Regions from separate parts of the Pseudovibrio sp. POLY-S9 genome, predicted to be linked through region 2. Evidence: riboswitches for the same ligand, from Rfam matches in the RefSeq annotation. Region 2 holds a riboswitch; each other region holds the start of a gene.
What was found. A riboswitch is a leader RNA that binds a small molecule or an ion and turns the genes downstream of it on or off. The one in region 2 is predicted to bind thiamine pyrophosphate.
Positions count from the first base shown of each region.

Region 1: it holds a riboswitch for thiamine pyrophosphate, as region 2 does, so the genes downstream of both, thiM (hydroxyethylthiazole kinase) here and thiC (phosphomethylpyrimidine synthase ThiC) in region 2, are expected to answer to the same signal.
Region 3: it holds a riboswitch for thiamine pyrophosphate, as region 2 does, so the genes downstream of both, thiB (thiamine ABC transporter substrate binding subunit) here and thiC (phosphomethylpyrimidine synthase ThiC) in region 2, are expected to answer to the same signal.
Region 4: it holds a riboswitch for thiamine pyrophosphate, as region 2 does, so the genes downstream of both, PPL9_RS06715 (ABC transporter permease) here and thiC (phosphomethylpyrimidine synthase ThiC) in region 2, are expected to answer to the same signal.

Region 1 covers NZ_LCWX01000145.1:27,197-32,563, reverse strand. Annotated here, with positions in the region: gene lpdA (dihydrolipoyl dehydrogenase) at 1-869, shown strand, start outside; gene PPL9_RS12380 (hypothetical protein) at 926-1,357, opposite strand; gene thiE (thiamine phosphate synthase) at 1,437-2,078, opposite strand; gene thiM (hydroxyethylthiazole kinase) at 2,062-2,874, opposite strand; TPP riboswitch at 2,947-3,049, opposite strand; gene PPL9_RS12365 (tyrosine recombinase XerC) at 3,109-4,068, opposite strand; gene PPL9_RS12360 (phospholipase D-like domain-containing protein) at 4,150-5,235, opposite strand; gene PPL9_RS12355 (endonuclease) at 5,326-5,367, opposite strand, start outside.
Region 2 covers NZ_LCWX01000197.1:41,816-47,182, forward strand. Annotated here, with positions in the region: gene PPL9_RS18740 (N-acetylmuramic acid 6-phosphate etherase) at 1-150, opposite strand, end outside; gene PPL9_RS18745 (hypothetical protein) at 309-2,276, opposite strand; TPP riboswitch at 2,460-2,580, shown strand; gene thiC (phosphomethylpyrimidine synthase ThiC) at 2,675-4,495, shown strand; gene PPL9_RS18755 (FAD-dependent oxidoreductase) at 4,492-5,367, shown strand, end outside.
Region 3 covers NZ_LCWX01000212.1:73,582-78,948, forward strand. Annotated here, with positions in the region: gene PPL9_RS21270 (L-serine ammonia-lyase, iron-sulfur-dependent, subunit alpha) at 1-413, opposite strand, end outside; gene katG (catalase/peroxidase HPI) at 872-3,049, shown strand; TPP riboswitch at 3,166-3,272, shown strand; gene thiB (thiamine ABC transporter substrate binding subunit) at 3,306-4,286, shown strand; gene PPL9_RS21285 (ABC transporter permease subunit) at 4,262-5,367, shown strand, end outside.
Region 4 covers NZ_LCWX01000086.1:44,831-50,197, reverse strand. Annotated here, with positions in the region: gene PPL9_RS06730 (adenylosuccinate synthase) at 1-1,015, shown strand, start outside; gene PPL9_RS06725 (hypothetical protein) at 1,053-2,819, shown strand; TPP riboswitch at 2,949-3,056, shown strand; gene PPL9_RS06715 (ABC transporter permease) at 3,231-3,941, shown strand; gene PPL9_RS06710 (ABC transporter substrate-binding protein) at 3,968-4,906, shown strand; gene PPL9_RS06705 (CHASE2 domain-containing protein) at 4,979-5,367, opposite strand, start outside.

The DNA of each region.
Region 1 (5,367 bases), on a different contig from region 2:
TCGGCGCTGGCGTTATTGGTCTTGAGCTTGGTTCCGTCTATGCCCGTCTTGGTGCTGAAGTGACAGTTGTTGAGTTCATGGACAAGATCCTTGGCCCAATGGATGCAGACGTTTCCAAGCAGTTCTTGCGTATGCTGAAAAAGCAGGGTCTCAAGTTCAAGCTGTCCTCCAAGGTAACTGCGGTTCAGAAAAAAGGCCGTGCTCTGGAAGTGACCGTTGAGCCAGCAGCAGGTGAAGCCGCTGCCGCAACTCTGGATGCAGACGTGGTTCTCGTCGCAATCGGTCGCCGTCCATACACGGAAGGTCTTGGTCTGGCAGAAGCAGGTGTTGAGCTGGACGAGCGTGGCCGCGTGAAGACAGACAACCACTACAAAACCAACGTTGACGGTATCTTTGCTATCGGTGATGTGATTGCAGGCCCAATGCTTGCGCACAAAGCGGAAGACGAAGGTGTTGCAGTTGCAGAAATGCTCTCAGGTCAGGCTGGTCACGTAAAGTATGACGTCATTCCTGGCGTTGTTTACACCTCTCCTGAAGTGGCCAGCGTTGGCAAAACTGAAGAAGAGCTGAAAGCTGCTGGCATCAAATTCAAGTCCGGCAAGTTCCCGTTTTCCGCAAACGGTCGTGCAAAAGCAATGCTGCACACCGACGGTTTCGTGAAAGTGCTGGCTGACGCTGAAACAGATCGCGTGCTCGGCGTTCATATCGTTGGCTTTGGTGCTGGCGAAATGATCCACGAAGCATGTGTTCTGATGGAATTCGGCGGTTCCTCTGAAGATCTGGGTCGCACCTGTCATGCGCATCCAACAATGTCTGAGGCAGTGAAAGAAGCTGCTATGGCGACATTCGCCAAGCCAATCCATATGTAATCTGGAAGTTCCAGATTAAGAAAAAGCCGCTTCAGGAAACTGAGGCGGCTTTTTTGCTATTGGCGAACAAGGATGTAGCTGCGTGTCTTATTGGGAAACGTTGGATCGTGGTTTTCTGTTCGCACGTAAGCCTGAATACGCTCTCCCATTGGCCGAAGCTCAATGTGTTGCGCTTTGAAGAAGCCGCCAAACCGGAACGTTAGTACACCAGAAAAACTAAGCTGCCCTGGAGCCCAACCCCATTTGCAATCGCGAGGGGAGCAGCTGGTAAATGCGCGGGCGCGCACAACCAGTTGCCCATCAAGGCACTGGCCTTCAACTTCAATCTGAGAAAGCTCTTTCAAACGTGCTTTGGGATTTTCCCAGTCCCCCAGCTCCGCCATCTCTGATTTGCGGACTTCACAGGCTGTTTGAGCTTGAGCTGCTGAAACAAGAAAAGCAAACGTGCAGAAGAAAATGCACATAAATGTTGTTTGTCTAAGTTTCATGACTAAAAGCTCCCCGCCTAGCCCTCTCATATATCAATGTAAATGGGCTCTGCGAGGAGTAAATGCGTGTTTTATCCTATCACCCTAGGTCTTTTACGCTTTTGACGATGTCCTGAAGCTTGCGCGTAGCTGCGGATGGACTGGATGCCCCACAGATTGCTGAAATAACTGCAATCCCATCAGCTCCAGCTTTGATCACCTGATCCGCATTCGCAAGCGAAATTCCGCCAATTCCGACCACAGGCAACTGAGATTGAACCGTTAAACCGGCAAAGCTCTGCATACCCATATCAGCCGCATCATCCTTACTGTTCGTCGGGAAGCAAGCGCCTATGCCAAGGTAATCGCAGGTGGAAATGTCCGCAGCATCCAGCTCATCCTGAGTGCTGACCGAAAGACCAAGCAACTTATCAGAGCCGATCAGCTCCCGGGCTTTCGTGGCAACCATATCATCCTGCCCAACATGAACACCGTCCGCATCAACGGCTAACGCAACATCCACACGATCATTGATGATTAGCGGCACATTCAGCGGTTTCAACGCTTGCATCAACCGCTCTGCCAGCTCAATTTGCTTGCGCGTGCTGCCAGTCTTGTCACGAAGCTGCACAACAGTAGCGCCGTTTTGTGCGGCTGCGATTGCTATGTCGACGGGATCCTGACCGGGGCAGTCTTGCGGCCCCAGCACCAGATAAACGGACAGATCAAGCAACGGTTTCATGCATTTCAACCCGTGCAGTTGCGTTGAGGATATCGCTGTTCAGCTGATAGAGGCCGTTAATAATATCCAGCTGCAAACTTGCTGGTCCTGCTGAATTTCTTGCAGCAATCTCACCAACAACCCCGAGAAAGACCATTGCATCAACAGCAGCATCAAACGGGTCATCGCAAACAGCCAGTGTCGCGCCAGTCAAAGCTGTTGCCGTGCAGCCAAGACCAGTCACATAAGGCATCATCTTATCCCCGTTGGCGACTTCAGCAGTGCACGCACCATCAGTGATAAAATCGACAGGACCAGAGACGACAACAACAGCGCCCGTCTGCTTCGCCAGTTCTTTCGCTCCTGCCAGAGCCGCCTGAGAGCTATCCGTGCTATCAACGCCTTTTCCACCTGTACCCTGACCAGCAAGTGCCATGATTTCAGAAGCATTGCCACGAATGACGCTCGGCTTATTCACCAGCAATTCACCAGCAAGCTTGGTGCGGAAGGTCAGCGCTCCAACCGCCACCGGGTCCAGCACCCAAGGGCGACTTGCCTTATGAGCAGCAGCAGTTGCCAACTTCATCGCCTCTGCCTGAGCAGGGGTAACCGTGCCAACGTTGACCACTAATGCACCTGCAACACTTGCAAGTTCAGGGGCTTCTTCCGTGCCATCCACCATGGCAGGGGAGGCGCCAATGGCCAGCAGGGCGTTGGCTGTGGTGTTGGCCACCACGATGTTCGTCATGTTATGGACGAGTGGACTGTTGTCACGAATTGCGGAAAGAGTTGCGCAAGCGCTTTCGACACGACCCATTTTTATCCTCGGTCTTGTTGTGCGAAAGAGAGCTGGTATCAGGGACTTGGCAAACTGCCAGACAATCTATCCCCCAACACGGCGTGAGTGCTCCCTTCGCTGGAATTATCCAGAGCAGGTTCTTCGAGTATGATCTCAGCCACAACACACGTGTTGGGCACCCCGTTTCACATCGACGAACCTAGGGGATCTGCTAAGGGAGATCAAGGTGATGTGCGGGAGGGGGATAACCTATCAACGACGCGGGTGTGCCTTGTCATAAGCGTCCAACAGCTGTGCACTGTTCACTTCCGTATAAATCTGTGTAGTAGAAAGACTTGCGTGCCCCAGTAGCTCCTGAATGCTCCTCAAATCCCCGCCTTCAGACAGCAAATGAGTTGCAAACGAATGGCGTAAAGCGTGAGGCGTAGCGGTGTCTGGTAGACCAAGAGCACTGCGGATTTTTTGCATGGCCAGCTGGATCATGCGCGCATTCAGCGGGCCACCACGAACGCCGCGAAACAGCGGTGAGCTGCCCGACAGATCGTAAGGGCACTGCTTTTTGTAGGCCTCAATAGCTTCTATTACCACTGGCAGAACCGGAACAAGCCGTTCTTTGTTGCCTTTACCGCGAATCTTCAGCGACTTATCCCCCTCCTTCGGTGCTGAGGCCGATGTCAGAGACAGCGCTTCAGAAATACGGAGACCGCAACCGTAGAGCAGTGTGAACACCGCTGCGTTGCGGGCTTCAACCCAGGGAGTGTCCTCGAAAGCGAGATCGCTGCTGACAATCGCTTTGGCTTCCTCAACGGGGATAGGCTTGGGCAGGCTGCGGGGAAGTCTCGGCGTACGAACAGCCGCAGCACCAGCCGCATTCACCTCACCGCGCTCCTCCAGAAACGAGAGGAAGGAGCGGATGCCAGCCAACCCGCGGGCAAGCGTCCGCGTCTGCGCGCCATCCCTCCGGCGGGTTGCCAGAAATGCGCGAAAGTCCTTTGGTTTCAAAGACTCCAGATGCCGCAGAGCAACCGGTTCACCTTCATAACTGGTCATGAAGCGCAGGAACTGACGGGTATCGCGCTCATACGCTTCCAGTGTCCGTTCAGCCAGTCGTCGTTCAGAGCCCAGATGATCAATCCAGTCTTCAATCGCTGCGGTAACATCTGGTTTGCAGATGATGAGTAAGTCTTCGCCGCTATCAAGGGAATTTGCCATTCGCAAAGTGTAAGCGCCAAATCTGGCTGAATGGTTACCAAAAGATAAACATACACGCCTTTGCGAAATGCCTGCGCAAATTTAGTTGATGATGATTGGCTGCCCGTGATCACTGATGATCCGGTCAATCTCCAATCGCGCCGCCATAGCAAACCGTTTCTGGTTCTCGGTCGGCACCACTGAGTCCCCCAGAACTACGATGTTCTCATCATTAAAACGGTTCGCCGGGCCAGTGTAATTAAAGCTGCCGACAATCATGATGCTATCATCAATCACCATAAGCTTATGGTGCAGCTTGCCAATTCGGCTTGATCCGCGAACAAAATGCAAATCTGCACCAGCTTCTGCAAGGGGTTGGGTCGCTGCCCAGTCCTGACCGCCTTGCCGGGCATCAAGCGCACCACGTACCTTTCGTCCAGCCTCCATCAACAGCAACATGGCATCATCGATACCGGAGCTTTTGGAGAAGGTGAAAATCGCGAAATCTACCCGTTCCTTAGCTTTTGTCATCTGTTTGGTGACTTCCATCTCTGGCGCGTGGTCCGGCGCAAAGCAAACTTTCACGCGGATGTCGTCGACAATCACTTCTTTCGGCGTGTTCTCGGCTTCGTTGTCATCAACGCTGTATCGGCCAAATCGCCCCCGTTTAATCTCCCTGAATTCCCGTTCAAAGATATCGGCAACCTTCTCATTCTTGATGATGAGAAGATGGTTCAAGTTGCGATGTGTGCCGGTCTCAGTGAAGTTTGTAGAACCAGTCAGAACAGAATTGCCATCGCGAATGATAAATTTCTGATGGAATATCCGTGGGTTAAAGTCAGTCCGAACCCATACCTTAGAGCGCAGCAACGCCGCATGAAGTTGCCGGTTCACCTCGTTCTCAACACGAGGGTCGCTCGAATGCGGGTCTTCAGCAGGCTCATCCACACTTAAGTAATCCGCCTCGGATACCACTCGCACCCGCACCCCGCGCCGCTTTGCGTTGATAAGTGCGTTGGTTATGCGTTTATTGTCTATTTCTTGAATTGCTATGTCGAGCGAGCGCTCTGCAGCATCAATAAACCCGATAATCTCGCCCTCAAGATCATCCAGCGGGTTATCCTCTAAATGATCGAGGACTGTCTTCGGACCAACAAGGAATTTCAGATTCTCAGTTTCAACTGCCATTGTACCCTCCCACCGTCATAACACCTTACCTTAGGGTAGATGATGTGTCGGTACACAATTATGACGGTAGGAAGCGAAAAGAGCCTCTGGCTAGAAACCAACTGAGATGAGTGGATTGGTGTTACCCTGAAT
Region 2 (5,367 bases):
TTGCATTTGACCACCCAGCAAGGCTTTGAGGACTTCGTCAGTCCCCCATGTTTCCAAGCCTGCATAACGTGAAGATCTTTGCTCGGTTTCACGCCACTCCTGCGGATTGGAATGTTCTGGAAACCCCACTTTTTTGGATATGCTGGACACGAGACTCTCCCTGATACCAATAGCATACCAACAACTCACGATATGGCAATGATATATTAGAAAAGACCCGCAACTTGCGTAATCCCAATAGATTTCTAACAGTTACCTGTGACAATTGCAGGCCACAGGTATTGTTTTGGACCTAGTTTTTTTCTTGGTCAATCCCAGCGTGCTTCTTCTTCGCGGCGTACAAAGACGACCTGACGTCCATCAGGCAGCAACTGGCTGATTTGATCTGGGCCGCCGTGTTCATCAAACTCAACTAATCCAATGCCACTTGCATTCAGCAAGCGTCGGCCATGATGCGTGCCCACAGGTTTGCGCGGAATAACCTTCATGCCACGTCGTCTGGTGAGCCAGTTCAAGGGAGAGCGAGGCGCATAGAGCCAGCGGTTCAGATGGTCGAGTTTATCAAGCAGTTTGGCCGGGAACTCGTTTTTGATGCCACTGCTGCAGATTTGCCAGATGTCAGGCCCACGAGAATGTCCGCGTAACTCGACATCGTAAACAAAGGAATAGTGCACATCACCAGAAAGGGTCGTAAAACGATCTGGCGTTTTGCGGTGGCGGAACACGTTCAAAATGCCATCTGCCGTTCCCGGATGTGCCATCCAGTATTCCGCATCCACCATGAGCGGCTTGCCCATGAACGTGAGCAGCTTCTGCAGCGTTTCGATCAGCTTTACGCCGAAGATCGGAGCTGCGGAGACGAGTAGCACGGCGTCTTTTCCGCGCAGAGATCGTTGTAAATCTGTGACCGCTTCCCAGTCCAGAAGGCCCGAGGGTAGATATCCTGCCCGCTCTGATCTCCATCGACGTGTGCGCGTATCCAGCACCAGCAGTGGTGGGTCTAGTTCCCAGTGATAGTCCCAGTTTTCAAAGGCGAAGAGATGATCCAGAAACTCATCGTAGCTGTTTGTGCCGGGCACCGTGACAGCTTGCGTCATCGCTTCAAGTGTTCCACCTGAGAACGCTTCAGGTCGGTTGCCCCACCCCTGATTGAGCATATAGGCACACAAGGCATTGCCAATGATCCGTCGGGAGAACGGATGGCCGTAGGCGGTCTCTTCCCAATCACGGTTGAGGTTCCAGTCATCAGTGACATCATGGTCATCAAAGATCATCGCGACCGGAAGATGCGCAAACAGACGGCGCACCTGACTGAGGCCCGCAACAAACTCTTTCAGAATTTTCCGTTCGCTCTCATAGAGCGCTGCTTCTTCTGGTGTCAGTCCTTTGGGCGCATCTGTCTCAACCAAATCCCATAGCGCCGGAGACCAGACGAGGAGGTACATTGCCAAGAATTCAGCAAGTGTGATCAGATGGTTATGGGCATGATCGGCAGTGAAGATCGGTTTTTCTACGCCACCGAACAAGACAAGCCAGAGCTTCCGGTTCTTTTCCAGGCTTGGGAGAAACTTTTCGCGGCGGTAGTAGGTGTCGCCGTGCTGGTAGAAATCTGATGCCTTATCAGACACTTTGCTTTCCAAGCCTGCCAGCTGTTCCTCAGTGATACCGAGTTTTTCGATAAGCACATGGATAGCTCGCAGCATGGGGCCAGCAACATCATCTGAGTAAATCTGATCGCCACTCATCACGAGGGCAGCTGGCCATTTTTCCTTATCAACTTTGGTGCCCTTCTCAGCTCTGATATGCTTTGCCAGAAACTGATCGGCTGCGACCAGACCATCGCCGGATTCGTGATGTGGTTTGCGGCAGGACCCGTGCAGGAGTGAGGAAACTTTTGAGCTTAGCAGAAAACCTGGGAGTTCCTGATTTTCATAGCAAAGATCAGGCGCCCATACGGAATGATCCTGCCACCCAGCCTCCTCATCATCCTCCATACGCAGAGCGAGGCGATAGCTGATCCAAGTGTCTTGCGGTAATGGGCGTTGGAGAGGTAGATCGATCAGGAGGTAGTGGAGATGTGCCCCTGCTGAGATCAGGTTTACCTCAGTTTGCGCTTTCGTCAGCTCGTAGATTTGCGGTTCACCACCTTGTGGGAACAAGTCCAGCTTTACATTTGCCGGAGCGCGCACTGCGAGCCAGAATGTTAAACGTGAGGTTTCCAGTCGACGCAAGATCGGGCCAGCTAAAACGGATGGGAGAGAACAGTTTTCAAGCATTCGTTGATATTATTTTTCGCGATATCCAGATGTGAAATTCTTAGATGAGAGATAGGAACGCAAACCGCAAAATCCAATAAGTGTCAGCAACTCCCCTCTCATGAAATCCAATTTACAAAAGATTTCTGAACCTCACCTGAACCGAACCTACCTTGACACTAGTTCATAATCGTTCTAGCAAAATCATGTATGCAGGGGAGTCTCACCAAGGAGACTGAGAGGCTGACAGAGCGCAAGCTCGGCGACGCGACCCTTAGAACCTGACCCAGTTGATACTGGCGTAGGAAGCACAGGTCGCGGGGCCTGTTTGTAAGACTAGTGTAACAACCGCGATCTTAGCAGCAGAAGTTCTTTCTGCCGTTTCCCAGCCAAAACTCATCTGGTGTCTTTTTCGAGTTATGAACTTGAGGAGCACCATTATGACGACGCCGAACCCATCCATCACCACAGGCGCTTTGCCAGCAGCGCGCAAAATCTATGTTCGTGGCAGCTTGCACGAAGACGTGCTTGTACCCATGCGCGAGATCAGCGTTCACCCGACAGCAGGTGAAACACCGCTGCCAGTCTATGATAGTTCCGGTCCTTACACGGACCCAACGGCAACAACGAATATTTCTGAAGGTTTGCCTGCTCTACGGCGCAAGTGGATTGAGGCGCGCGGTGACACCGAGGAGTATGATGGCCGCGAGATTAAACCTGAAGACAATGGTTTTATGAAAGGCGACCGGCTTGTTCCAGAATTTCCAGTGAAGCCTTGCCCCTTGCGCGGAAAGGACGGTAAAGCCGTCACCCAGCTGGCCTATGCCCGCGCTGGCATTATCACACCGGAGATGGAGTTTATCGCCATCCGCGAAAACCAGTTGCGGGAAGCGGTTGCAGAAGAGCGGTGTGGCAATGACTGGGGTGCGAGCATCCCTGATTATGTAACACCGGAGTTTGTACGTGATGAAGTGGCTGCTGGCCGCGCGATCATACCGTCAAACATCAACCACCCTGAGAGTGAGCCGATGATCATCGGGCGGAACTTTCTGGTCAAGATCAACGCCAATATGGGTACATCTGCTGTCACCTCCTCCATGGAAGAGGAAGTCGACAAGATGGTGTGGTCGATCCGCTGGGGCGCTGACACGGTGATGGATCTGTCTACGGGGCGTAACATTCACAACACCCGTGAATGGATCATCCGCAATAGTCCTGTACCGATTGGGACCGTCCCGCTTTATCAGGCACTTGAGAAGGTGAATGGAGTTGCCGAAGACCTGACCTGGGAAATCTTCCGCGACACGTTGATTGAGCAGGCAGAGCAAGGGGTTGATTACTTCACGATCCATGCTGGTGTGCGCCTTCACATGGTGCCGATGACCGTTAATCGCGTGACGGGGATTGTCTCCCGTGGTGGTTCCATCATGGCGAAGTGGTGTCTGCATCATCACAAAGACAGCTTCCTCTATGAGCATTTTGACGAGATCTGCGATATTTGCCGCCAGTACGATGTGGCGTTTTCTCTTGGTGATGGATTGCGTCCGGGTTCCATTGCAGATGCAAATGATGAAGCCCAGTTTGCCGAGCTGGAGACGCTTGGGGAGCTGACCAAGATTGCATGGGCCAAGGATTGTCAGGTTATGATTGAAGGCCCAGGTCATGTGGCCATGCACAAGATCAAAGAGAACATGGATAAGCAGCTGGAATGCTGCCATGAGGCACCGTTTTACACGCTTGGCCCTCTCACCACGGATATCGCTCCTGGCTACGACCACATCACTTCCGGCATTGGTGCTGCGATGATCGGGTGGTTTGGCTGTGCCATGCTTTGCTATGTGACACCAAAAGAGCATCTGGGATTGCCGGACCGGGATGATGTGAAAACCGGTGTGATCACCTATAAGATTGCAGCTCACGCCGCGGATCTTGCGAAAGGATTGCCGGATGCCCAGCGGCGGGATGATGCCTTGTCCCGTGCACGCTTTGAGTTCCGCTGGGAGGATCAGTTCAACCTTTCTCTCGATCCGGATACTGCGCGAGAGTTCCACGATGAAACGCTACCAAAAGACGCGCATAAAGTGGCTCATTTCTGTTCTATGTGCGGACCGAAGTTCTGCTCCATGCGGATCTCCCATGACATCCGCGCCGAAGCGCAAAAGGAAGGTATGGAGGCCATGGCAGCCAAGTTCCGGGAAGGTGGCAAGCTGTATCTGCCACTTGAAGGAACAGAACAGTGATTACAATTGCAGGAGCTGGCCTTGCGGGGCTGGCTTCCGCCTATGAGCTGGCAAAGCGCGGTGCATCCGTCACTATCTTTGAAAAATCCGCTAAACCGGGCGAAAGCAGTGTCGCACGGTTTGCCGGCGGCATGCTTGCTCCGTTTTGCGAGCGTGAAAGCGCAGAAGAAGACGTTGTTACACTTGGGGTGCAGGCCGCTGATTGGTGGTCTCAGGTAACGCTTGTTACCCGGCACGGAACGCTGGTGGTTACTCCGCCGCGCGATCAGGCCGAGTTGACCCGCTTTGCACGGCGGACCTCACACTTTACCGAGGTGAACGGTCACGCGATCTCAGAGCTGGTGCCAGCATTGGCTGGACGCTTTGAGCGTGGGCTGTTTTTCAAAGAGGAGGCGCATCTGGATCCGCGGCAGGCACTGGCTGACCTGACAAGGGCTGTTCAGGAGCTTGGGGTAGGGATCCAATACGGAAGGACTGCACCTGCGCGGGTCAATCTCAATTGCACAGCAACTGCATCCAGCCTTCCTGACTTGCGGGCTGTGCGCGGTGAGATGGCGATTTTGCATTGTCCTGAGGTTCAGCTTTCCCGTGTCATCCGGCTCTTACACCCACGTATGCCGCTTTATCTGGTGCCGCGGGCTGATGGGTTGTTCATGATTGGCGGAACGATGGTGGAGAGTAATTCTGAACGTCCTCCTACCCTACGATCCCTTACAGAAATGCTGAGCGCAGCCTTTGCCATTCACCCTGCCTTTGCCGAGGCCAGCGTGGTGGAAATTGGAGCGGGATTGCGTCCAGCGTTTCCAGACAACTTGCCTCGACTGGTCGAGCATGACGGGTCTCTTCACCTCAACGGGCTTTACCGCCACGGT
Region 3 (5,367 bases), on a different contig from region 2:
TGTACCTTTGCATTTGAGAGAAGCTGCTGAAGAGGTGAATTGTCTCCACATTCCAGCAGAAGTATAAAATCGCTCCCAGTCACATCAATTGCGAAAGAGTTAAAGCTATCGAGCTTGAACATCCCGCCGCCTATTGAAAGGGCTTTGAAGTGATCTTCCCGAAGTGCGCCTTCGCTGTCTTCAACCGTGACTGCAATTTCCACTCGGTTTGGATGATCGTTGGTGTCTAAATTTCTAATGTTGATCTCTAGCGTAAATGGCTTACCGTTCATCAGATCAGATAGAGCTTGTCGATACTTAGGTGAGGTGACCTCTTCTCCCATCAAGCCTGCAGCAAAGCCTTCGTCACTGCCTTGGTTGGAATAGACTTGGGCAAACGAGCCCTCTGGATCGAACGCAATTTCAACCTTCACAAATTTATCACCATCACAAAGGGAAAGTTGGCGGACAGTCTTTCCTATGCAGTATGGCGCTGCAGAGTGAGAGCTCGAGGGTCCTCTCATCACCGGACCAATTATAGAATTGAGAAGACTGATAGTGCTCATGCAAATTTCTCCGCGAAAATCTATGTGATATTTTACACGGATTGTTGCTGCATTGAAGGGCAGAACTGATGCTCTCCTCACCTCGCGAAAAGCATCTTCGTGTGTGATGAGGAGAGCTCAGAGGAGCAATCGAAGCACCTTCGTTGACCTTCAAATTTATACGATAAGAAAAACTTATCGATATGCGTAGAAGATGCAATTTCACTTAATGTGCTTTGCGCCCTATATTCAGTCTAGAATTTGCTGGATGCATCGTTTCGTCTCACCGCTTAAGGTAAACGCTACGTCAAAACCAGCAAGAGCCAAATTAGATAGTGGAGACAGCAATGCACGGTAACGATGTCAAGACAGCCGGTGTTTGTCCGGTGGTACATGGCGCGAATACATCGATGGATAAGCCGGTTACCCGATGGTGGCCTGATGCTTTGAATCTCGACATCCTCCATCAACATGGTGCGCGTACTAACCCGATGGACCCAGGCTTCAACTATCATGATGCTGTTAAATCACTCGACTTCGAAGCGGTGAAGGCAGACGTTCATGCGCTCATGACCGACAGTCAAGACTGGTGGCCAGCGGATTGGGGCCATTATGGTGGCCTTATGATCCGCCTTTCGTGGCACACAGCCGGCTCTTATCGTCTTGCAGATGGTCGCGGTGGCGGCGGTTCCGGCAACATTCGCTTCGCTCCGCTCAACTCCTGGCCTGATAACGCAAGCCTTGATAAAGCTCGCCGTTTGCTTTGGCCTATCAAGAAAAAGTACGGCAACGCTCTCTCCTGGGCTGATCTGATTATTCTCGCAGGTACTATTGCCTATGACTCTATGGGTCTGAAAACCTTTGGTTTCGGGTTTGGCCGTGAGGATATCTGGGGTCCGGAGATCGACACCTATTGGGGATCTGAAAAAGAATGGCTTGCGCGCAGTGAAGAGCGCTATGACGATCTGGATGACCCTTCAACGCTCGAAAATCCGCTTGCAGCAACCCATATGGGTTTGATCTACGTGAACCCTGAAGGCGTGAATGGCGTTCCCGGTCCGCAAAAAACAGCTGATCAGATCCGCGAAACCTTTGCTCGTATGGCAATGAATGACGAGGAAACTGCTGCGCTGACTTGTGGTGGTCACACCGTTGGTAAAACCCATGGACGCGGTGCCGTCGATAACATCGGTGTCGCACCGGAAGCCGCCGGTCTTGAAGAGCAAGGCTTTGGCTGGTCTAACCCCGGACAGGATGGCAAGGCAACGAATGCCTTTACTTCTGGCATCGAGGGTGCGTGGACCACACACCCAACTACGTTCGATATGGGCTTTTTCGATATGCTGTTCGGCCATGAATGGGAGCAGGTAAAATCTCCTGCCGGCGCATGGCAATGGGAACCTGTTTCCATCAAGGAAGAAGACAAACCTGTTGATCCAACAGACCCGTCTGTTCGTCACAATCCAATCATGACGGATGCGGACATGGCGATGAAGGTTGACCCGATCTACAACGAATACTGCCAGAAGTTCATTGCAGATCCTGAGTACTTCAGAGATACGTTTGCTCGTGCATGGTTCAAGCTGACCCACCGCGACATGGGACCAAGAGCCAATTATCTTGGCCCGGATGTGCCGAAAGAAGACCTTATCTGGCAGGATCCTGTTCCGGCAGGCAACACCAACTATGATGTTGCTGCGGTGAAAGCAAAAATTGCGGCAAGTGGTTTGAGCAATGAAGATCTGATCAAAACCGCCTGGGACAGCGCACGAACTTATCGCGGTTCTGATATGCGCGGTGGTGCCAACGGTGCTCGTATCCGCCTTGCTCCCCAAAAGGATTGGGTTGGCAATGAGCCAGACCGGCTTGCCAAAGTTCTGGCTGTGCTTGAACCAATCGCAGCACAGGCAGGAGCCTCAGTCGCAGATGTGATCGTGCTGGCAGGCAACGTTGGTGTAGAAAATGCCATCAAGGCAGCTGGTTTCAACGTGGAAGTTCCATTTGCTTCTGGTCGCGGTGATGCAACAGATGCGATGACTGATGCGACATCCTTCTCTGTATTGGAGCCTATTTCTGATGGCTTCCGTAACTGGCAGAAGCAAGAGTACGCTGTTAGCCCGGAAGAGATGATGCTGGATCGTGCTCAGCTCCTCCGCCTGACTGGCTGGGAAATGACTGCACTTGTTGGTGGCCTGCGCGTTCTTGGTGCCAATTATGGCGGTTCAAAGCATGGTGTCTTCACGGACCGCGAAGGTCAGCTGACAACGGACTTCTTCGTCAACCTGACCGATATGGACAACAGCTGGCATCCACTCAAAGATGGCACCTATGAAATCCGTGACCGCAAATCTGGCAAGCCTAAGTGGACTGCAACCAGTGCAGACCTTGTGTTTGGCTCCAACTCAATCCTGCGCGCTTATGCTGAAGTGTATGCTCAGGATGACAACCACGAAAAGTTCGTCCGCGATTTCGTGGCAACATGGACCAAGGTCATGAACGCCGACCGCTTCGACCTGGCTGCCTAATAAATGCGACCAGCCCGGGCAGGAAATTGCCCGGGCTTTTTATTGCAACTCCCTACAGGTGCTCTCCAGACGCTGGCTATATCCGGTTGCGCTTCTGTGTTTTTCCGGTTAAGAACCGCTTAACCTCGGGGTGCGCGCTTTTGTCGTGCTGAGATGCTTTAGTGGCGAACCCGTTGAACCTGAACCGGCTAGAACCGGCGGAGGGAAGGGTACCGGTTTCATCCATCCTTGCCCTCTCGCCGCAATGGAGGATGACTTGAAACATCTGTTAATTGCTGCGGGATTACTCACTGCAACATCAGCGATGGCTGCTGAGAAGCCTCAACTGACAGTTTACACATACGACAGCTTCGTTTCTGACTGGGGCCCAGGCCCAAAAGTGGAAGAAGCGTTTGAGGCTGTATGTGAATGTGACCTAAAACTTGTTGGCGTCGAAGATGGCGCAGCACTGCTTTCCCGCATTCGTCTTGAAGGTAAGAACTCGGATGCCGATGTGGTGCTGGGTCTGGACACCAATCTGGTAGAGACTGCCAAGAAAACTGGCCTGTTTGCACCACACACTGTTGAGGCCCAATACACACTGCCAGTGGAGTGGGCTGACGAAACCTTTGTGCCGTACGACTGGGGCTACTTTGCCTTCGTACACAAGGCTGGCGAAACCGTACCAACCAACTTCCGCGAGCTTGCGAAGAGTGATGCCAAGATCCTTATTCAGGATCCACGCTCCTCTACGCCCGGCCTCGGGCTGCTGCTTTGGGTGAAAGCGGCTTACGGAGACGAAGCTGCTGATGTGTGGGCGGATCTTTCCGATAACATCGTGACGGTTACAAAAGGCTGGTCTGAAGCCTACGGTCTTTTCCTTGATGGGGAAGCGGAGATGGTGCTCAGTTACACCACGTCTCCGGCTTACCACCTGATTGCCGAGGAAGATAACAGCAAAACCACTGCTACGTTTGAAGAAGGCCATTACATGCAGGTTGAAGTAGCGGCAAAGCTTGCCGGAACTGATCAGCCTGAGCTGGCAGACAAGTTCCTGAACTTCATGGTTTCAGACGCTTTCCAGACAATCATTCCAACAACCAACTGGATGTATCCAGCTGTGACACCAAAAGGTGGTTTACCTGCTGGCTTTGACACTCTGCAGGTGCCTGAAAAAGCTTTGTTCTTTAAGCCTGAAGAAGCTGCTGCTGCAAGACGTGAGGCTCTGCCGGAATGGCTAGAAGCGCTCAGCCAGTAAGTTCGCTTCCCGGTGTTGCCGCGGCATTTCTTGTCGCGGCACTCATACTTGGCACGTTGGCCGCGGTTGCTCTGCGAACCGAAGCGGGTCACGGCTTTTCCTCTTCCGATTGGGCTGCTCTCAAGTTTACGCTCACGCAGGCTGTGCTTTCTGCCGTGATCAGTGTTGCACTGGCTGTGCCGGTTGCGCGCGCCCTGGCGCGACGGCGGTTTCCGGGCCGCAGTTTGCTTATTGCCCTGCTTGGTGCCCCCTTCATTCTTCCAGTTATTGTCGCCATTCTTGGGTTACTGCAAGTGTTTGGCCGTGCGGGCTGGATATCTGATGTGCTTGTCTATTTCGGTGCTTCACCCATTCGCATCTATGGTCTCCACGGTGTTGTGCTGGCTCATGTTTTCTTCAACCTTCCGCTGGCAACCCGATTGATTTTGCAGGGATGGCAAGAGGTTCCTTCAGAGCGCTTTCGCCTTGCGGCGCAACTTGGATGTGATGGAAAAGCCCTGTTTCGGCTGATTGAACTCCCCATGCTCGCCCGCATTTTACCCGGAGCACTGGCTGTGATCTTTGCGATCTGCCTGACAAGCTTTGCTGTTGCTCTGACGCTTGGTGGTGGGCCACGGGCGACAACTATTGAGCTGGCGATCTACCAGGCTTTTACATACGATTTTGATCTTGGCCGTGCCGCGCTGCTTTCTGCATTGCAACTCACGCTTACCGCTGCTGCTGCCTTTGCGGCGCTGAAGCTCTCACGCGGTGAAGGGTTTGGTGCAGGACTAGAACGTGCGATCCAGCGCTGGGATGGCGGTGCACCTGTTGCAGACATCCTCTGGATTTCACTTGCAACGCTGTTTTTGCTTTTGCCGCTCAGTGCTGTTGTCCTGTCAGGGCTTAGCGGTCTGTTTCTGGTGCCGTTTATTGTGTTGAAGGCGGCACTCGTTTCCGTTGCTGTCGCCGTAGCCAGCACAGTGATCTTGTTGCTGCTCGCGTTGCCTATGGCAGCCGCAATTGCCGTTCGCCGGCATAGTGTGGTTGAACTTGCTGGAATTTTGGGATTAGCGGCATCCCCGCTGGTGATTGGAACGGG
Region 4 (5,367 bases), on a different contig from region 2:
CCCGGAAATCCTGCGTGTTGCTGACAATGCTACTCTTATTTTGAGCCTGCACCGCGAGCTTGATGCTTTGCGTGAAGATGCAAGCCCGGCAGGCACCAAAATCGGTACCACCAAACGCGGTATCGGCCCTGCTTATGAAGATAAAGTCGGTCGTCGTGCAATTCGTGTGATGGACCTGGCAAACATGAGCACGCTGCCAGCCAAAATTGATCGTCTGCTGACCCACCACAACGCTATTCTGCGCGGTCTGGGTCGCGATGAGATCTCTGCTGAGACCATCTACAAAGAGCTGGAAGACGTAGCTGATAAGATCCTGCCGTACATGGATAAAGCCTGGTACATGCTGGATAAAGCACGTCGTGAAGGTAAGCGTTTGTTGTTTGAAGGTGCGCAGGGCGCGCTGCTGGACAACGACCACGGCACTTATCCGTTTGTAACCTCCTCCAATACAGTTGCAGGTCAGGCTGCTGCTGGTAGTGGTCTGGGTCCAAACTCCATCGATTACGTTCTGGGTATTACCAAAGCTTACACCACTCGTGTAGGTGAAGGTCCGTTCCCAACCGAACAGCAGAATGAAGTTGGTGAGTTCCTTGGTACCCGCGGGCACGAGTTTGGAACGAACACTGGTCGTCGTCGTCGGTGTGGCTGGTTTGATGCAGTGATTGTCCGTCAAACCGTTTGCACCAGCGGAATCAATGGGATTGCATTGACAAAGCTTGACGTTTTGGACGGACTGGATGAAATTAAGATTTGTGTTGGTTATGAGCTAGATGGTGAGCGAATCGATTACCTTCCGGCATCTCAAGGTGCTCAGGCGCGGGTTGTTCCTATTTATGAGACCCTGCCTGGTTGGAAGGAAACGACCAAAGGCGCACGGACTTGGGCAGAATTGCCAGCACAAGCTGTGAAATACGTTCGGCATGTTGAAGAGCTGATTGGTGCTCCGGTTGCTCTGTTATCAACAAGCCCTGAACGTGATGACACAATCCTGGTTCAGAATCCATTCCAGGATTAAGTCTTGAAATGAAGCTCTGGGGGCAATGGGCAGTTAAATGGCGGACTACAATTCCGTTCTAAAAAAAGCGGTAGCTGGTTTACAAGAGAACACAGGTTCTGCACGGCGGGCAGTTTATCAACGCGCGCGGAATGCAATTGTAAAGCAACTTAAAAGTTACGACCCACCTCTGTCTCCCTCCCAGATCACTGAGGAGCAGCTGAAGCTTGAAGAGGCCATTCGTAAGGTCGAAGCGGAAGCTGCTCGTGAGTCTCTCGGGTTGGGGCGGTCTAAAACCACCCCAGCTCCAAGTGCTCCAAAACCTGCAGCTCCAGAAATCTCTGCTGCATCACCGCCTGCTGGCGATATGCCTAAGGCAGGTGCAAAGGCCGATACTCCAGCGCGCGATGAGCCAAAAGCACCTGCTGCTAAAGCAGACGTGTTTAAAGAGGCGGTTCGTGCCGCGCAGGATCTCGGCAACGCCGCTCATCAGGCCAATCAGATGGCGCGTGATCAGCTGCCTGAAGCTTCCAGCGAGCGCAAAGAGCCTGACCTTGGCTCCATGGATGACAAAGAGACGGGTGAACCTGCTGCGTCTCTGCCAACCAAAGGTGCTGTCGAGACGAGCGCAGAAGAGCGCTCTTGGGTGCCGGGTGAGGCACGCCGAACCAAGCTGGAAACAAAAGGTAAGTCGCGTCCTGAGATCGATGAGCCTGCCAAGGTTAAGCCAAAGACAAGCCGTAAACCTGCTTCCTCCCGCAAGCCAGCCGTAGCGCAGCGTGTTGGCGATGCGATTGAGCAGGAAGAAGGGCTGAAGCCTTCCAATACATCGGGTATTGTCGGTATAATTGTGGTCATACTGATAATCTTGGGCGTTACCGCAGGTGTCTATAGTCTGCGCGATGTTATTCTCTCTTTGGTTCTTCCAGTTGAAACCGGTGAGACTGTTGCGCCAGAGAGCGCACCTTCGAATGAAGATGAGCCGCTTCGGGTTCAGCCGGAACGCACGCCAAAGAAGAACACTGACCGCTTGTTGCCATCTGATGAAGGGGCAAAGGTTTCTCCGGATGCGACGCGGGTGCAGACGACCCGGATTACCCGGAATTCATCCAGCGCTGCGCCAACCGAGACAACAGCTGAGCCTCCAGTCGTGCGTGTGGTTGAATCTCCAGCAGCACCGGCAGAAGACACATCTTCTGAGCAGGTTTTGCCGGTGACGGAGCCTGCACAGCAAAGTACTGCAGTTGAGACCAATTCTGTTCCGCCAGCTGAAACCATTGGAACGGAAGCTGCGGTTTCTCCTGTTGCACAACAGAGCATACTTTACGAAGAGGCTTTGACGCCAGGCGCAGCAGGTTCTGCATCACGCGGGAACGTTGTTTGGTCACTGGATGAAGCTAACGGCGATTCTGTCATCAAGGCTGTTGCTACGCTGCCATCTCGTAACTTCTCTGTTGAGATGACGTTGAAGCCGAATAGCGATCAATCTTTGCCAGCCAGCCATCTGCTTGAGCTGAACTTCATCTTCCCAGAAGGGTTTGATGGCAAAGGTGTTGAGAAGGTGCCTGGCCTGATCCTGAAGAAGACAGAGTCTGAAGCTGGTGACCCGCTTGATGGTGCTGCCGTGAAGGTTTCTGACACTCTCTTCTGGATTGCGCTGTCTGACAGTGATGAAGAAAAAGCGAAGAACCTGAAGCGTCTTGCTGAGCGTGAGTGGATTGATGTTCCACTGCTGTACAACAGTGGTCGCCGTGCAATGTTGACCTTTGAAAAAGGTACAACCGGCAACAAAGTTATCGCACAGGCAATCAAGAGCTGGAAGTAATCTAGTTTCAGATATTTAGATTAGATTTCAAAGGCCTTGGCTCTCTCAGAGCTGAGGCCTTTTTCATTATGCTGTCGTCCGTCAGAGCAAAATCTGCTTGCATCCTTCAGCAGAAACGCGCATGTTCCTTGCTATTCCGAGGGGTGCTTTTCTTTCGAAAAGCTGAGATTGCGATGAGCTAAACCCTTTGAACCTGATCCGGGTAATGCCGGCGAAGGGACGGGACCTGAGCCATTCTTCCCGGATCTCCATGTTTGCATTTTGCTGTAACGGGAGATCCTGTGCTGAAAACATCCCAGAGAGCTGATGTAGCTCCGTTCTTCCGCCTGTTTGTGATGCCCAATACCATTGTTGGGAGTCTACATGCTGAAGCGAGCTTTGAAACGAATTCTCCGAAGTCTTTTCGGGATTTTGCTTTTTATCGCCATTTGGGAAAGTGTGGTTCAGATTGGAGAGTTTCCTCCGTTTCTCTTGCCAGGTCCGGCGGCGGTTTTTTCCGCTTTTCTCAATCAAGGTGTTTTCCTGCTGCATCATGCAGGCATTACCGCTTGGGAGACTGTTCTCGGCTTTCTCTTTGGCGTGAGTGCTGGAGCTTCGCTGGCTGTATTGCTGGCAGTGTCTCCTCGGATACGCCTGTTTCTGCTGCCTCCGATTGCAGCAACCCAATCTCTTCCTGTGTTTGCAATTGCACCGCTTCTGGTGCTGTGGTTCGGCTTTGGGCTCGCCTCCAAGGTTGTGATGGCCGTGATTGTGATCTTCTTTTCTGTGACCTCGACCTTCTTCGATGGTTTGCGCAGGACTGATCAATCACTGCTCGACCTTGGCAAGCTGCACGGTCTGAACCGCTGGCAAATACTTCGCTACATTCGCATTCCAGCCGCCTTGCCATCTCTGGCTTCTGGTATGCGCATTGCAGCGGTGTTCGCTCCTATTGGGGCGGTGGTTGGAGAGTGGGTTGGTGCAAAAGGGGGGCTGGCTTTCATCATGTTGCAGTCCAATGCACGCATGCAAACAGCGACGATGTTTGCGGCGTTGATTTTGCTTGCGGTGATGGTGTTGAGCCTGAGGGCAGTTGTTGAGTTCGCCACTTCTCGGATGATCTATTGGCAGAAAGAGATCTAGGTCTCAGAGTATGAGGACGTAACCTTATGAAAAAACTAGGTATTCTGTTTGGTGCGGCAATGCTTGCGAGCACGCTTCAAGTGCAAGCAGCGGACAAGTTGACTGTGTTGCTGGATTGGTTTGCGAATCCAGACCATGCACCAATCGTGGTTGCCAAGGCGCGGGGTTTCTTTGAAAAAGAGGGCCTTGAAGTTGAGCTGATTGAGCCTGCTGATCCTTCCATGCCACCAAAGCTTGTTGCAGCAGGGCAGGGTGACATTGCAGTCTCCTATCAGCAGACGTTGCACCCGCAAATTGATGAGGGCATGCCGCTGATGCGGATCGGGACGTTGGTCTCTACGCCTTTGAACACACTGATTGTGTTGGAAGATGGACCGATCAAAGAGATTGCAGACCTGAAAGGCAAACGTATTGGTTATTCCACATCCGGGTTTGAGAACGCCATGCTTGGGAAGATGCTTTCCAATGCAGGTCTAAGTTCTGACGATGTGGAGCTGATCAACGTAAACTTTTCGCTCTCACCATCTCTGATGGCTGGGCAGGTTGATGCGGTGATTGGTGGTTACCGTAACTTCGAGCTGAACCAGATGGAGATTGAAGGTGCGAAAGGCCGTGCGTTTTATCCTGAAGAGAACGGTGTGCCAGTCTATGATGAACTGATTTATGTGGCTCACAAAGACAAGCTGGATGATCCGCGTTTGAAGAAGTTCATTAATGCGATTGAGGCGGCTACCGTTTATCTGCTTAATAATCCGCAGGACTCCTGGAAGAGCTTCCTTGAGGTCTATCCAGATCTGGATGATGAGCTGAACAAGCGTGCCTGGGCGGATACTCTGCCGCGTTTTGCCAGCCGCCCAGCTGCTTTGGACAATGGTCGCTATGAACGGTTTGCAAACTTTCTGATTGAGCAGGGACTCATTAAAACAGCGCCTCCAGTTGAAACCTACGCGGTTGAACTGCGCTAACCGGTATAGGTCTAAACTAAAATTTGAGCCTCCGAGTTTCGGGGGCTCTTTTTATTTGTAGGCTAAATGCCGTTATTGCGCTGCATCCTTGACCGCTTCGTGTTGAGCCAGATCGCTGAGGATGTATTTCTCAAAAGCAGCATAGATAGTGTCGTACTCGCCCTCAGAGAGTGATTTGCATTCATCTACCAGTGTTAGGGCTTTCTTCTTGTCATTCTCTTCAAACAGCGCGAAGACCATGTTGCAGTGGACGTTCTTGAGCTTGAGGAAGTTTTCTGAGAAGGCGAGCGACGGATCACCTAGCAACGCAAACGAACGCATCTGGTAACGACTGGTTTTGACTGGGATTGTCTCCAATGCCGCCAGTTCAGGCATCTGACCGCGTGTGGTTTCGCACATAAGAACGCTGTGACCGGCATCTTTGCAATGTCGAGCCAAATCTTCTGCTAAATCAACGCATT